3 regions of the Pseudomonas medicaginis genome follow, and region 1 is predicted to be linked to each of the others. Evidence: predicted binding sites of a transcription regulator. Region 1 holds the regulator's gene; each other region holds the start of a gene.
What was found. The regulator FliA, encoded in region 1, starts transcription of late flagellar genes. The targets are predictions, from matches to a motif close to CTAAAGTTTNNNNNNNNNNNGCCGNTAA.
Positions count from the first base shown of each region.

Region 2: the regulator FliA is predicted to act here: its motif matches at 2,229-2,256, upstream of motA (flagellar motor stator protein MotA).
Region 3: the regulator FliA is predicted to act here: its motif matches at 2,385-2,412, upstream of ACMTA2_RS25750 (flagellar protein MotY).

Region 1 covers NZ_OZ221631.1:2,065,810-2,070,903, reverse strand. The annotation lists gene ACMTA2_RS09130 (chemotaxis protein CheA) at 1-805, opposite strand, end outside; gene ACMTA2_RS09125 (protein phosphatase CheZ) at 834-1,619, opposite strand; gene ACMTA2_RS09120 (chemotaxis response regulator CheY) at 1,638-2,009, opposite strand; gene fliA (RNA polymerase sigma factor FliA) at 2,177-2,920, opposite strand; gene fleN (flagellar synthesis regulator FleN) at 2,917-3,747, opposite strand; gene flhF (flagellar biosynthesis GTPase FlhF) at 3,863-5,094, opposite strand, start outside.
Region 2 covers NZ_OZ221631.1:890,529-895,622, reverse strand. The annotation lists gene rsgA (small ribosomal subunit biogenesis GTPase RsgA) at 1-113, shown strand, start outside; gene motB (flagellar motor protein MotB) at 261-1,307, opposite strand; gene motA (flagellar motor stator protein MotA) at 1,309-2,160, opposite strand; gene ACMTA2_RS03875 (HDOD domain-containing protein) at 2,327-3,865, shown strand; gene rhdA (thiosulfate sulfurtransferase) at 3,908-4,723, shown strand; gene asd (archaetidylserine decarboxylase) at 4,743-5,094, shown strand, end outside.
Region 3 covers NZ_OZ221631.1:5,859,976-5,865,069, forward strand. The annotation lists gene ACMTA2_RS25745 (argininosuccinate synthase) at 1-1,162, opposite strand, end outside; gene ACMTA2_RS25750 (flagellar protein MotY) at 1,290-2,288, opposite strand; gene pyrC (dihydroorotase) at 2,479-3,525, shown strand; gene rnt (ribonuclease T) at 3,522-4,199, shown strand; gene ACMTA2_RS25765 (peroxiredoxin) at 4,428-5,030, opposite strand.

The DNA of each region.
Region 1 (5,094 bases):
GGGTCGGTGCCGAAGCGATGGCCGAGTCCAGTGCGTCAACGGCAAAGTTGCCCTTGCCATGCAACTGATCGAGCAAGGCTTCGAATTCGTCGTCGGTGATGTCCGAGCTGTCGCCCGCCGCTTTCGGAGCGGCCGGGGCCGCTGGCGGAGCAACGGCATCCGCCGCGAACTGGCCCTTGCCGTGAAGCTGGTCGAGCAGCGACTCGAACTCGGCATCGGTGATTTCATCGCTGGAGGTCCCGTCGGCGACCGGCGCGGCAGGTGCAACCGGAGCGGCCGGTGCCTCGGCCTGGGCCTTGACGGTATTGAGGGAGTCCAGCAGTTGTTCGAATTCGTTATCGGTGATGTCGCCCGATTCCTCGGCGACCGGTTCTTCCACCACTACCTCGACAGCTGGCGCCGCTTCGTCAGCCGACTGCGGCTCGGCCAGGCGCGACAGCGCGGCGAGGAGCTCGGGGGTGGCAGGGGTAATCGGCGAGCGCTCACGCACTTCGCTGAACATGCTGTTGACCGCATCCAGCGCTTCGAGCACCACGTCCATCAACTCCGAATCAACGCGACGCTCACCCTTGCGCAGGATGTCGAACACGTTCTCGGCAATGTGACAGCACTCCACCAGCTCGTTGAGCTGGAGGAAGCCGGCGCCTCCTTTTACAGTGTGGAAACCGCGAAAAATTGCATTGAGCAGGTCCGCATCATCAGGTCGGCTTTCCAGCTCGACCAGCTGTTCGGACAGTTGCTCTAGAATCTCGCCGGCCTCAACCAGGAAATCCTGAAGGATCTCTTCATCGGCGCCGAAGCTCATTAATGGCTGCTCCTAAAATAGGGCTAAATCAAAATCCAAGGCTGGACAGCAGATCGTCCACATCGTCCTGACCGGACATAACGTCTTCTCTTTTATCGGCATGAATTTGCGGACCTTCACCCTGCGAGAGATGTTTTTGTGGATCTTTTTCAGCAAGCATCGCTTCACGGTCGTGTTCGATGCCTGCAAAGCGGTCGACCTGGCTGGCCATCAGCACCAGTTTGAGCAGGTTGCTTTCCACTTCGGTGACCAGTTGGGTCACACGCTTGATCACCTGGCCGGTCAGGTCCTGATAGTCCTGGGCCAGCAGAATGTCGTTGAGGTTGCTTGCCACCGCGCGGTTCTCGGTGCTGCTGCGCGTCAGGAAACCGTCGACCCGACGGGCCAGTTCCCGGAACTCTTCAGCGCCGACTTCGCGACGCATGAACCGGCCCCAGTCGGTGCTCAAGGCCTGGGCTTCTTCGCTCAGGCCATTGACCAGCGGCGTTGCACTTTCCACCAGGTCCATGGTGCGGTTGGCGGCGGCCTCGGTCAGCTTGACCACATACCCCAGGCGCTCGGTGGCGTCGGTGATCTGCGAGACTTCCTCGGCCTGCGGCATGTGCGGGTCGATCTGGAAATTGACAATCGCGCTGTGCAGTTCACGCGTGAGCTTGCCCACTTCCTGATACAGACCGCGGTCACGGGTCTGGTTGAGCTCATGGATCATTTGAACCGCATCGCCAAAGCGACCTTTTTCAAGGCTGTCGACCAGTTCGCGGGCATGTTTTTTCAGGGTCGATTCGAAATCGCCCATTGAAGATTCGTTGTCCATAGCTCCCCCGTGGCGCCGTTAACCGATGCGTTCGAAGATTTTTTCGATCTTCTCTTTCAACGCCTGGGCCGTGAAGGGTTTGACCACATAGCCGTTTACACCAGCCTGGGCCGCTTCGATGATCTGCTCGCGCTTGGCTTCGGCAGTGACCATCAGCACCGGAAGATGCTTGAGTTTTTCGTCGGCACGCACTTGGCGCAGCAGGTCGATACCGGTCATGCCCGGCATGTTCCAGTCGGTGACCAGGAAATCGAAGTTGCCACTGTGCAACATCGGGAGCGCAGTGGTCCCGTCATCTGCTTCGGCCGTGTTGGTGAACCCAAGGTCACGCAACAGGTTTTTAATGATCCGCCGCATCGTTGAGAAGTCATCAACGATGAGGATTTTCATGTTCTTGTCCAATTCGACCTCCAAGCAGTCTTAAACGCGCCCAGCACCTGGACGCGCCATTTCAATCAATCCGGCACAACGCTCGACAACAGCCTGGAGCACAACGGACGGAGACTGGCGCAGTACCTGCCAGGCCAGCCTCGTTCGCAGTGTCCCCACACTGCCTGTCAGCGCGCTCGCCACTCCCCCAAACGCCCCCGCAAACGGGCCGCGCACTGGCTGTGTAACTGGCTGACCCGCGATTCGCTGACCCCCAGGACCTCACCGATTTCCTTGAGATTCAGCTCTTCGTCGTAGTACAGCGCCAAGACCAGTCGCTCACGCTCCGGCAAATTGGCAATCGCATCCGCCAGCGCGCTCTGGAAACGCTCATCTTCCAGGTCACGCGATGGCTCCATGTGAGCACTCGCGCCATCCTCATGCAGCCCTTCGTGTTCGCCGTCCTGAAGCAGGTCGTCGAAACTGAACAGGCGGCTGCCCAAGGTATCGTTCAAAATCCCGTAATAATCATCGAGACTCAACTGGAGTTCGGCCGCAACTTCGTGATCTTTAGCGTCACGTCCGGTTTTCGCTTCAATTGCCCGAATCGCGTCGCTGACCATGCGGGTATTGCGGTGCACCGAACGCGGGGCCCAATCGCCCTTGCGGACTTCATCGAGCATCGCCCCGCGAATGCGTATACCGGCATAGGTCTCGAAACTGGCACCCTTGCTGGCGTCGTATTTGTTCGACACTTCAAGCAGGCCGATCATGCCGGCCTGGATCAAGTCCTCGACCTGCACGCTGGCTGGCAATCGCGCCAGCAAGTGATAGGCGATACGCTTGACCAGTGGCGCGTAACGCTCGATCAATTCGTACTGGGCGTCCCGTGCCGATTTTTTGTAGAGGTGGTTGTAACCGCTGGCTGTCATAGCACGGGCCCTGCTGTTTGTTGCACAAGACGCTCGACGAAAAATTCCAGATGCCCGCGAGGGTTGGCCGGCAGCGGCCAGGTGTCGACCTTCTGGGCGATCGCCTTGAACGCCAGCGCGCATTTGGAACGTGGAAAGGCTTCATAAACGGCACGTTGCTTCTGGACGGCCTTGCGCACGCTTTCGTCGTACGGCACGGCGCCGACGTATTGTAGGGCGACGTCCAGGAAGCGATCGGTGACCTTGGTCAACTTGGCGAACAGGTTGCGTCCTTCCTGCGGGCTCTGGGCCATGTTGGCCAGGACGCGGAAGCGGTTCATGCCATAGTCGCGGTTAAGCAGTTTGATCAGGGCGTAGGCGTCGGTGATGGACGTTGGCTCATCGCAGACCACCAGCAGCACTTCCTGGGCGGCGCGCACGAAACTGACGACCGAGTCGCCGATGCCGGCCGCGGTGTCGATCACCAGCACATCGAGGTTGTCGCCGATGTCACTGAAAGCCTGGATCAGGCCCGCGTGCTGCGCCGGGGTCAGGTGAACCATGCTCTGGGTGCCCGAGGCCGCCGGCACGATGCGAATCCCGCCCGGCCCCTGCAACAACACGTCGCGCAGTTCGCAACGGCCTTCGATCACGTCCGCCAGGGTGCGCTTGGGGGTAAGCCCCAGCAACACGTCGACGTTCGCCAGGCCCAGGTCGGCGTCCAGCAGCATGACCCGTCGGCCAAGCTCTGCCAGAGCCAGGGACAAGTTCACTGACACGTTAGTCTTCCCGACGCCACCTTTGCCGCCGGTCACCGCGATCACCTGTACGGGATGCATGCTGCCCATGTTCGTTCTTTACCTTGTCTTCTTAGACGGAGGCCACATTACTGGCTGCGCGTTCGCATACGGAACAATGCAAGGCAGGCCATCGATGTAGGTACAAAAAATTTTCATGATTACCTCAGCCGACCTGCTTGGTCGGGCTGTGGTAGATATCAGCGAACATGTCAGCCATGGCTTCTTCGCTGGGTTCTTCCTGCATTTGCACACTCACGGCACGACTGACCAGTTGATGACGGCGCGGCAGATGCAAATCATCCGGGATCCGCGGCCCGTCGGTCAGGTAGGCCACCGGTAGTTCATGACCGATCGCCAGGCTCAACACCTCGCCCAGGCTTGCCGTTTCGTCCAGCTTAGTCAGGATGCAGCCGGCCAGCCCGCAGCGTTTGTAGCTGTGGTATGCGGCGGTTAGAACCTGTTTCTGGCTGGTGGTTGCCAACACGAGATAATTTTTTGACTTGATGCCGCGCCCGGCCAGGCTTTCGAGCTGCATGCGCAGGGCCGGATCGCTGGCTTGCAGGCCTGCGGTATCGATCAGCACGACGCGTTTGCGCAGCAGCGGCTCCAGCGCCTGGGCCAGGGATTGCCCCGGATCCACATGGGTCACCGACACATTGAGGATCCGGCCCAGGGTCTTGAGTTGTTCCTGGGCACCGATGCGGAAACTGTCCATGCTCACCAGGGCGATGCTCTGGGCGCCGTACTTGAGTACATAACGGGCGGCGAGCTTGGCCAGGGTGGTGGTCTTGCCCATGCCGGCAGGGCCGACCATGGCAATTACCCCGCCCTCTTCCAACGGCTCGACTTCCGGGGTCGCGATCATCCGCGCCAGGTGCGCCAACAACATGCGCCAGGCCTGGCGCGGCTCTTCGATGCCATTGATCAGCGCCAGCAGGTCCCGGGACAACGGACCGGACAGGCCGATGCGTTGCAGGCGACGCCACAGATTGGCCTGGGCCGGACGGCTGCCTTGCAGCTGGTTCCAGGCCAGGGAGCCGAGTTGGACTTCCATCAACTCGCGCAGGCTGTTGAGTTCAAAGCGCATCGAGTCCAGGGCGCGCGGGTCGAGCCCACGGGCTGGCGCGGCAGGCGCTGGCTCCGGACGACGCGGTTCGGCCTGGGCCTGTTCGATCAGTGGTTCGGCAGCGGTCAATGGCAGGCCGGCGGTCAGTGGCTGACCGGCGAACAATTGACGATTGGTACCCGCCGCCCCTTCGCCTTCGCTGCTGCGCAGGCTCAGTTCGGCTTGGGCGCTGGCGATGCGCGACTGGGTCTTGCGCAGCTCGTCTTCGAGTTCCATGTTCGGAATCCGTGGAGCCAGCGCCGACAATTTGTAATCCAGGGCCGCCGTCA
Region 2 (5,094 bases), 1.2 Mb from region 1:
ACCGCGAACCCGGTTGCGCCCTGCTCAAGGCGCTGGAAGAAGGTCGCGTGCATCAACAACGAATGAACAGCTACCGCTCGATCATCGCCAGCTTGCCGGAAAGCAGTTACTGACCCGCATTTGTGGCGAGGGGATTTATCCCCGCTGGGGCGCGAAGCGCCCCTTTGTATTCCATCCCGAGTATCAGATGAAAAGAGGGGCTGCAGCGCAACCCAGCGGGGATAAATCCCCTCGCCACAGGTTTGCGCTCGCCAGTCAGATCACTGAGCCGGCGGCGCGGCCGGTGTTGGCGCGGCATCGTCGAACAGGTTAAGCCGTTCGCGCAGCTCATGGGCCGGCACGGGTTGCTGGTCTGCGGGCAACGCATTCGGATCGACCGCCGCCCCAGGTGCGTCGGATGGAGCGGGGACTTCACCCGGCGCGCCCTCGCCCGGGGCCGGATCGGGCGCCGGATCGTCGGTTTGTGAGCCCTCGATGGCTTTCTGCGCCTTCTTGGTCAACACCACGATATCGATGCGCCGGTTGACCGGGTTGAATGGGTCCTTGCGGTCGAACAGCGCAGAAGACGCATAACCGACCACCCGTGCCACCTGCTCGTCCGGGTAGCTGCCGGCCACCAGGGCGCGACGGGCCGCGTTGGCGCGGTTGGCGGACAACTCCCAGTTACCGTAGTCACCCTTGCCGATGTAGGGCTTGGCATCGGTATGACCACTGATGCTGATCTTGTTCGGAACGGCCTTGATGGTGTCGGCCATGGCCAGCAGGATGTCTTCGAAATACGGCTTCAGGCGCGCGCTGCCAGAGTCGAACATCGGCCGGTTCTCGGCGTCCATGATCTGGATGCGCAAGCCGTTCGGCGTGATTTCGAACAGGATCTGGTCCTTGAATTTCTGCAGTTGCGGATTCTCTTCGACCTTGTTCTGCAATTCCTGCAACAGCAACTCCAGGCGCTCGCGCTCGACCTGCTCGGCCATGCCCTCGACTTGCTCGGAATCCACCGTCACCTTGTCGGGCTGGGGCTGGGACTTCACCTCGGGGTTGAGGGTGTTTTCCGGCGCCAGGGTCGGCGAACCGCCCAGGTCGATGATGTAGGGCGTGCCGCTTTCGGAAAAGCCGACCGGGTCCTTGAAGTAACCGGCGATGGCAATTTTCTGTTCCGGGGTTGCTGTGGACAGCAGCCACAGCACCAGGAAGAACGCCATCATCGCCGTTGCGAAGTCGGCGAAGGCAATTTTCCAGGCACCGCCATGGTGCCCGCCGGCAATGCGCTTGACGCGCTTGACGATGATCGGCTGGTTATTTTCCATCTTAGCGACCGCGAACCGCTTGTTCTAGCTCGGCGAAGCTTGGACGGTGCGCCGGGTACAGGACCTTGCGACCGAACTCCACCGCCAGCGATGGCGGCATGCCCGAGGCCGAGGCCACCAGGGACGCCTTGATGGCTTCGTAGACGTTGAGTTCTTCCTTGGCATCATGGGCCAGGGAGTGGGCCAGCGGACCGAAGAAACCGTACGCTGCCAAAATACCGAAGAAAGTACCCACCAGTGCCGCGCCAACGTGCAGGCCGATGGACTTCTGGTCGCCATCGCCCAGGGACGCCATGGTCACCACGATCCCCAATACCGCCGCGACGATACCGAAGCCGGGCATGCCGTCGGCAATACCGTTGACCGCGTGGGAGGGGTGCTCCAGGTCTTCCTTGAGGCTGTACAGCTCCATGTCGAACAGGCCTTCGAGCTCATGGGGCGCCATGTTGCCGGACGACATGATGCGCAGGTAATCACAGATGAACGCCGTCATGCGGGCGTCCTTGAGAACGGCGGGATACTTGGCGAAGATCGGGCTGGCGGCGGCGTCTTCGATATCGCCTTCGATCGCCATCATGCCTTCGCGGCGGCTCTTGTTGAGGATCTCGTAGATCAGCCCCAGCACCTCGAGGTAAAAGGTGTGGCTGAAGCGCGAGCTGAACATGCCCAGGGATTTCTTGAGCACGTGCATCGTCATATAGCCAGGGTTGGCCTGCAAGAAGGCTCCGAGGGCCGCGCCGCCGATGATCAAGACCTCGAAGGGCTGGATAAGGGCGGCAATCTTGCCATGGGAAAGCACGTATCCGCCGAGTACGCTCGCGAACACGACAATGATGCCGATAATTTTAGCCATAGATAGAAAGTACTTATTTAAGTCGGGTTCAAGGTCATATTCGGAAGCTGAAAAATCTCTTCTTCTACTTATCGGCAAAACTGCGCCAGACTATAGGCTGTTCTGGCGAAAAGCCAATTTGCCCCGTTCCGGGCGTGGAGAATTCATACGATGATCACGTCCTGCCATGACTAACGAAACCAAGGTTCCAACACCGCGACCGAGCACCCTCGAAGGCTGGGTAAAGCTGCTCAATGGCGTGCACCTGCCCGTGCCCCAGGCCAGCCACGACCTGGTCTGCAAGGCCCTCGCCGACAGCCGCCGCTCATTGCGCGACATCGCCGAGCTGATGCAAGACAGCCCCGCCCTGGCCCTGAGCGTCATCCGCGAGGCCAACCACCATACCCATGGCAGCCTTGCAGAACCTGCGGAAAACCTCGAAGTCGCCATCAACCGCCTCGGCCTCAAGCGCACCGAGGAACTGCTCGCCCGCCTGCCGTCGTTGCCGGGGAACGAAATTCCCATCGCCTTGCGCCAGCTGCAATTGATCAGCCAGCACGCCACGCAACAGGCCAATGGTTTCTTTGCCAGCCGCCTGGCGCGGCTGTGGCAGGACATTCACTGGGGCAGCCTGTTGTTCCTGTCGCCGCTCTGGCCACTGGCCCTGACGCATCCACGGTTGCTGGGGGAGTGGGAGCTGCGGGTCGTCCATAAAGGCGAGCCCGCGCGCAAGGTAGAGCGCGAACTGTTCGGCGTCCGCCTGCTGGAAATCTGCCTGGCACTGGTGGAGACCTGGCGCCTGCCCATCTGGGTGGCGCAAGGTTATCGCCTGTTGCTCAATGAACGCCGCGAACTGGTGAAGGTCCTGCGTATCGCCCGGGACAGCGAACACCCGTTGCGCCAGCAGAATCGCCTGGACGACGACCCGACCCTGCGGCGCTGGCTCAACCAGCCGGCCAACACCGTGTTGCTGGCCAACGGTCTGGCCCTGGCAGCACAACAGGCCTGGGACAGCCCTCACAACGCCCGCTGGCAATACCTCACCAGTTTGTACCTGCAGATATCGATGGATGAGGTCCAGCAACAGTTGCACCAACAAGCCGCCAACAGCGCCCGTCACCACGCCATGCCGGATCTCTGGCACCCGGCCGTGGCGCTGATCTGGCCCTCGGGCAGCCGACGCATCCACCCCGGCTTGCTGCCCCCCGCCCCGCCCAGCACCCAGGACCTGAGCCGGTGGCGCCAGCAATGTTCCGCCATGCTCGTGGAACCGAGCCCCTTCCGCAATGCCATGCACCTGACCACTTCGGCACGGGACGTCCTGGTGGCCTGCGGCATGCGCCGGGTGATGATCCTGATGGCCGACCGCAGCCAGTCCAGCGTGCGCGTGCATCAGACCGCCGGCCTGCCCAGGGAAGCCGCAGCCATGAGCTTTACCATCAGCCAGAGCAAGATATTGCAACGATTGCTGGCCCAACAGGCCCAGGTTCGCCTGAACCCGGACAACAACGCGCAGTTTTCTGCGCTGCTGCCACCGGGCCTGCGCAGCCTGTTCCGCGGTGACCACCTGCTGTTGCGCTCACTGACCTGCAATGGCCGGGTGATCATGCTGGTGGCGGTGGACCAGGGCGGCGGCCCCTTCTCGGACGTCACCGTTCAAGCCTTCGGCAAAACCGTGCAATGCATCGAAAGGGCCCTGCATACCTTTACCAACCGCGGCCGCTGAACTTGCTACAATCCTTTCCCTTTGCGCCCCTGGAGACCTCACATGCCTGACTTCTCTGGCTTGCCGCTGGTGATCGAGCCGAGCGAACTGCTGCCGCGCCTCGACGCCCGCGAACTGATTCTGGTGGACCTGACCAGCGCCGCCCGCTACAGCACCGGGCATATCCCCGGCGCACGTTTTGTCGACCCCAAGCGCACCCAGCTCGGCCAGCCACCGGCGCCGGGCCTGTTGCCGGCCAAGGCCGACCTGGAAGCGCTGTTCGGCGAACTCGGGCATCACCCGGAGGCGGTCTACGTGGTCTATGACGATGAAGGCGGCGGCTGGGCCGGGCGTTTTATCTGGTTGCTGGACGTGATCGGCCACGCCAACTACCACTACCTCGACGGCGGCTTGCTGTCGTGGCTGGACGAAGGCCTGCCGGTGTCCATCGACGTCCCCGCGCCCGTCGCAGGGCCGGTCAGCCTGACGCTGCACGAAGCCCCCACCGCCACCCGCGAATACCTGCAAAGCCGTCTCGGCGCTGCGGACCTGGCCATCTGGGATGCTCGTGGCCCGCTGGAGTACTCTGGCGAGAAAGTCGTCGCAGCCCGGGGCGGACACATTCCCGGCGCGGTCAATTTCGAATGGACGGCTGGCATGGACCCGGCGCGCAACCTGCGCATCCGCCGGGACATGGCGCAAATCCTCGAACAATTGGGCATCACCCCTGACAAAGAAGTCATCACCCACTGCCAGACCCACCACCGCTCTGGCTTCACCTACCTGGTGGCCAAGGCGCTCGGTTATCCACGGGTCAAAGGCTATGCCGGTTCCTGGGGCGAATGGGGCAACCACCCCGACACCCCCATCGAGCTTTGAAGGTTCTTAAGGACAGTTAATGAAAAACCGTTTGTTCATCCTCACTCAATACCTGCTGCCCCACCACCTGCTGTCGCGGTTGGCCGGCTGCATTGCCGAATGCCGCGTGCGCTGGTTCAAGAACGCCTTCACCGCTTGGTTTGCCAAGCGCTACCAAGTGGACATGTCCCAGGCCCTGGTGGAAGACCTGACGGCCTACGAGCACTTCAACGCCTTCTTCACCCGCGCCCTGAAAGACGGCGCCCGCCCACTGGACGACACCCCGGGCGCGATCCTCAGCCCCGCCGACGGTGCCGTCAGCCAGCTCGGCCCGATCGAGCACGGCCGGGTGTTCCAAGCCAAGGGCCACAGCTTCAGCGTCCTGGAATTGC
Region 3 (5,094 bases), 3.3 Mb from region 1:
TGATGAAACCGGCCGCATCGGCCTGGTTGTAGGCACCGCCGTCTTCTTCGAAGGTCGCGATGTTGGCGTCGAACAGCGAGTCGTCGGACTTGCGCCCGGTCACGATCACATTGCCCTTGTACAGCTTCAGGCGCACGACACCGTTCACGTTGGTCTGGGAAGCGTCGATCATCTGTTGCAGCATCAGACGCTCAGGGCTCCACCAGTAGCCGGTGTAGATCAGGCTGGCGTACTTGGGCATCAACTCATCCTTGAGGTGAGCCACTTCGCGGTCCAGGGTGATCGATTCGATCGCCCGGTGGGCGCGCAGCATGATGGTGCCGCCCGGGGTTTCGTAGCAGCCGCGGGACTTCATGCCGACATAGCGGTTCTCGACGATGTCCAGGCGACCGATGCCGTGCTCGCCGCCGATGCGGTTCAGGGTCGCCAGCACGGTGGCCGGGGTCATTTCCACGCCGTCCAGTGCGACGATATCGCCGTTGCGATAGGTCAGCTCCAGGTATTGCGGAGTATCGGGAGCCTTCTCCGGGGAGACGGTCCAGCGCCACATGTCTTCTTCGTGCTCGGTCCAGGTGTCTTCCAGCACGCCGCCTTCATAGGAGATGTGCAGCAGGTTGGCGTCCATCGAGTACGGGGATTTTTTCTTGCCGTGACGCTCGATCGGGATCGCGTGCTTCTCGGCGTAATCCATCAGTTTTTCACGGGACAGCAGGTCCCATTCACGCCACGGGGCAATGACTTTCACGCCCGGCTTGAGGGCATAGGCACCCAGCTCGAAACGCACCTGGTCGTTGCCTTTGCCGGTGGCGCCGTGGGAAATGGCGTCGGCGCCGGTTTCGTTGGCGATTTCGATCAAGCGCTTGGCAATCAACGGACGGGCGATGGACGTACCCAGCAGGTACTCGCCTTCGTAAACGGTATTGGCGCGGAACATCGGGAACACGAAGTCGCGGACGAACTCTTCGCGCAGGTCATCGATGTAGATCTCTTTGACGCCCATGGCCTGGGCCTTGGCGCGTGCAGGCTCGACCTCTTCGCCCTGCCCCAGGTCAGCGGTGAAGGTCACCACCTCGCAGTTATAAGTGTCCTGCAGCCACTTGAGGATCACCGAAGTGTCCAGGCCGCCGGAATACGCCAGAACGACCTTGTTTACGTCCGCCATGCCATCACTCCACGGGTTGTACGGAAAGCCGGGAAGTCTAACGTCCAGCGCGGATAATTTACAGAGGCGCGACAGCTTATGACGACGAAGCGACAGATTATGTCGACGGCGCGACGGTAAAATCCAATCAGGAGGTCCGCGCCGTTGCCCCGACGGGTGTGGGTGCCGGTGTCTTGGCCGGCGCCGCGGTTGGCGCCGGTGGCTTGGCAGGACCGGCAGCGGGCGCCGGCTGCGCGGCGGGTGCCTGGGGTGCCTGGGGTGCCGGTGCCTGGCTAGCCGCCACGCGCTCGAGGCGCACGACCACGCGACGGTTCTTGGCGCGATTGGCAGCGTTGGTGTTAGGCACCAGGGGATAGCGCTCGCCGTGGAAACGCAGGGTAATCTGCGACTCCTGGAAACCATTGGCCTTGAAGAAGTCCTGGACCGCCAGCGCCCGACGGCGAGACAGTTCGCGATTGGTCAGGCGGTTGCCGCTGTTATCGGAGTGACCATCAAGCTCGACATGATTGACGCTCGGATCGGCCTTGATGAAGTCGAGCATCACTTGCAACTGAGCCTTGGCGTGGGCATCGAGATCGACCGCTTCGCCAGGAAAACCGATTTGCGTCTGTTTCACCTGCTCGAAATTCTTCGGCAACAGTTTCGCCACACAGCCTTGGTAGTCATTGAACGCCTTGCTGAAGCGCACCGGCAGCAGACGCACTTCCGAAACCCGCCCGTCCTCGCTGTTGCGGCGTACCACGGGGCTGCGCCCCTCCATCAGCCCACTGATCAGGCGCCCGGCCTGGACCTGGGAGCTGTTGAACAATACGTCGCCACTGCCGATCCTGACTGAACCCAGGTTGATGTCGCCGCGCCCCGGTTGCCACGGCGCCGCGGCCGCCAGCAGGGTGGCCGAACCGCCGCCCAGCATCGGGTTATAAGCCTTGAGACGGAACGTGGCCTGTTCGCCCGCCCGGCGCACGAACTCGCCACTGCCAAAATCAGTGATCGGCTGGCTCAGCCGGCACTCGAACTTGTCGCCTTCGACCGTCCACTCAATGCTCTCCAGACGGGTCTGGAAAGTGAGCGCCATGGCGGGAAGGCTGGCAAACACACTGAGCAAGGCTAGATAACGCTGGCGCACGGGAGGCTCCACTGACTTTTATACAAAGATCGACGCATGCCGAGGGCATGACGCCTGTCCGGCGCACTACACGGATTCGTGGCACACCTGTAGGAGCTATCGGTAAGTTGCGCCAGAACTTGATAGCGGGTGCCTGAATCGGTCTTTTCCGGTAGCATTCCCACAGTTTGACCCGCCTGGAAGCCCCCCAATGTCCGACCGCCTGACCCTGCTGCGTCCCGACGACTGGCATATTCATCTTCGCGATGGTGCTGTGTTGACCCATACCGTCGCCGATGTCGCGCGCACCTTCGGGCGCGCAATCATCATGCCTAACCTGGTTCCGCCAGTGCGCAACGCCGCCGAAGCCGACGGCTATCGCCAGCGTATCCTCGCCGCACGCCCGGCTGGCAGCCGCTTCGAACCGTTGATGGTGCTTTACCTCACCGACCGCACCCAGCCCGAAGAAATCCGCGAGGCCAAGGCCAGCGGCTTCGTCCATGCCGCCAAGCTGTACCCGGCCGGTGCCACCACCAACTCCGATTCCGGCGTCACCAGTATCGACAAGATCTTCCCGGCGCTGGAAGTCATGGCCGAAGTCGGCATGCCGTTGTTGATCCATGGTGAAGTTACCCGGGGCGACGTAGACGTATTCGACCGCGAGAAAATCTTCATCGACGAGCACATGCGCCGCGTCGTGGAGCGCTTCCCGACCCTCAAGGTGGTGTTCGAACACATCACCACCGGCGATGCCGTGCAGTTCGTCAACGAGGCCCCGGCCAACGTCGGCGCGACCATTACCGCCCATCACCTGCTGTACAACCGCAACCATATGCTGGTGGGCGGGATCCGGCCGCACTTCTATTGCCTGCCGATCCTCAAGCGCAATACCCACCAGGAAGCCTTGCTGGACGCCGCCACCAGCGGCAGTGCCAAGTTTTTCCTCGGCACCGACTCCGCACCCCACGCCCAGCACGCCAAGGAAGCGGCCTGCGGTTGCGCCGGTTGCTACACCGCCTATGCCGCCATCGAGATGTACGCCGAAGCCTTCGAACAGCGCAACGCGCTGGACAAACTCGAAGGCTTCGCCAGCCTGCATGGCCCACGTTTCTATGGCCTGCCGGTGAACACCGATCGTATTACCCTGGTTCGCGATGAGTGGACCGCCCCCGCCAGCCTGCCTTTCGGCGATCTGGCTGTCATCCCGCTGCGCGCCGGTGAAAAACTGCGCTGGCGCCTGCTGGAGGAAAACGCGTGAGTGAAGATCATTTCGACGACGAACTGGACGGCAACGGTGGTTCGGGCGGCGCCCGTCACCCCATGGCCGCGCGGTTCCGTGGCTACCTGCCGGTCGTCGTCGACGTAGAAACCGGTGGTTTCAACTCCGCCACCGACGCCTTGCTGGAAATCGCCGCGACCACCATCGGCATGGACGAAAAAGGCTTTGTGTTCCCTGACCACACCTACTTCTTCCGTGTCGAGCCGTTCGAAGGCGCCAACGTCGAAGCGGCGGCCCTGGAGTTCACCGGGATCAAGCTCGATCACCCGTTGCGCATGGCAGTCAGTGAAGAAACGGCCCTGACCGACATCTTCCGTGGCGTGCGCAAGGCGCTGAAGGCCAACGGGTGCAAGCGAGCGATCCTGGTCGGCCACAACAGCAGCTTCGACCTGGGCTTCCTCAACGCCGCCGTCGCGCGCCTGGACATGAAGCGCAACCCGTTCCACCCGTTTTCCAGCTTCGACACCGCGACCCTGGCTGGCCTGGCGTACGGCCAGACCGTCCTGGCGAAAGCGTGCCAGGCGGCCGACATCGATTTCGATGGCCGCGAGGCTCACTCGGCCCGCTACGACACCGAGAAGACCGCCGAGCTGTTCTGCGGCATCGTCAATCGCTGGAAAGAAATGGGTGGCTGGCAGGATTTCGACGACTGACATCAACCTGGCTTGGCTCACTTGTGGCGAGGGATGTATCCCCGTTGGACTGCGCGGCAGTCCCAGAAAGGTGAGCCAGGCAAACTCAATTGGCAGGTTTGGGGCCGCTTCGCGGCCCGGCGGGGATAAATCCCCTCGCCACAAGGCTCTGTGTTTCAGCCGATGATCTGGTTGAACACCCATAAAAAAACCGGCCCATCGAGGGCCGGTTTTTTTATGCCTTTGCGCTTACAGCTTGTCGCTGTGCTCGCCCAGGTAAGCGGCAACGCCTTCAGGCGATGCGGTCATGCCTTTGTCACCTTTTTTCCAGTTGGCCGGGCAGACTTCGCCGTGCTCTTCGTGGAATTGCAGCGCATCGACCAGACGGATCAGCTCTTCCATGTTACGACCCAGCGGCAGGTCGTTGATGATCTGCGAACGGACAACGCCCTTGTCGTCGATCAGGAACGCGCCACGGAAGGCCACGCCGCCTTCGGACTCAACGTCATAGGCCTTGGCGATTTCGTGCTTCATGTCGGCAGCCATGGTGTATTTCACTTGGCCGATGCCGCCATTGTTGATCGGGGTGTTGCGCCAGGCGTTGTGGGTGAAGTGCGAGTCGATCGAAACCGCGATCACTTCAACGTTGCGCGCCTTGAAATCATCCATGCGGTGATCCAGTGCGATCAGCTCGGACGGGCAGACGAAGGTGAAGTCCAGTGGATAGAAAAACACCAGGCCGTATTTGCCTTTGATGGCCGAGGACAGGGTGAAGCTGTCGACGATCTCACCGTTGCCGAGGACGGCTGGAACGGTAAAGTCCGGGGCTTGTTTGCCTACGAGTACGCTCATTGGATATCTCCTGATGTAATAGCGTGAAAACACGGTCCGGGCCAGCCTGCCACCCTCAGGCGAC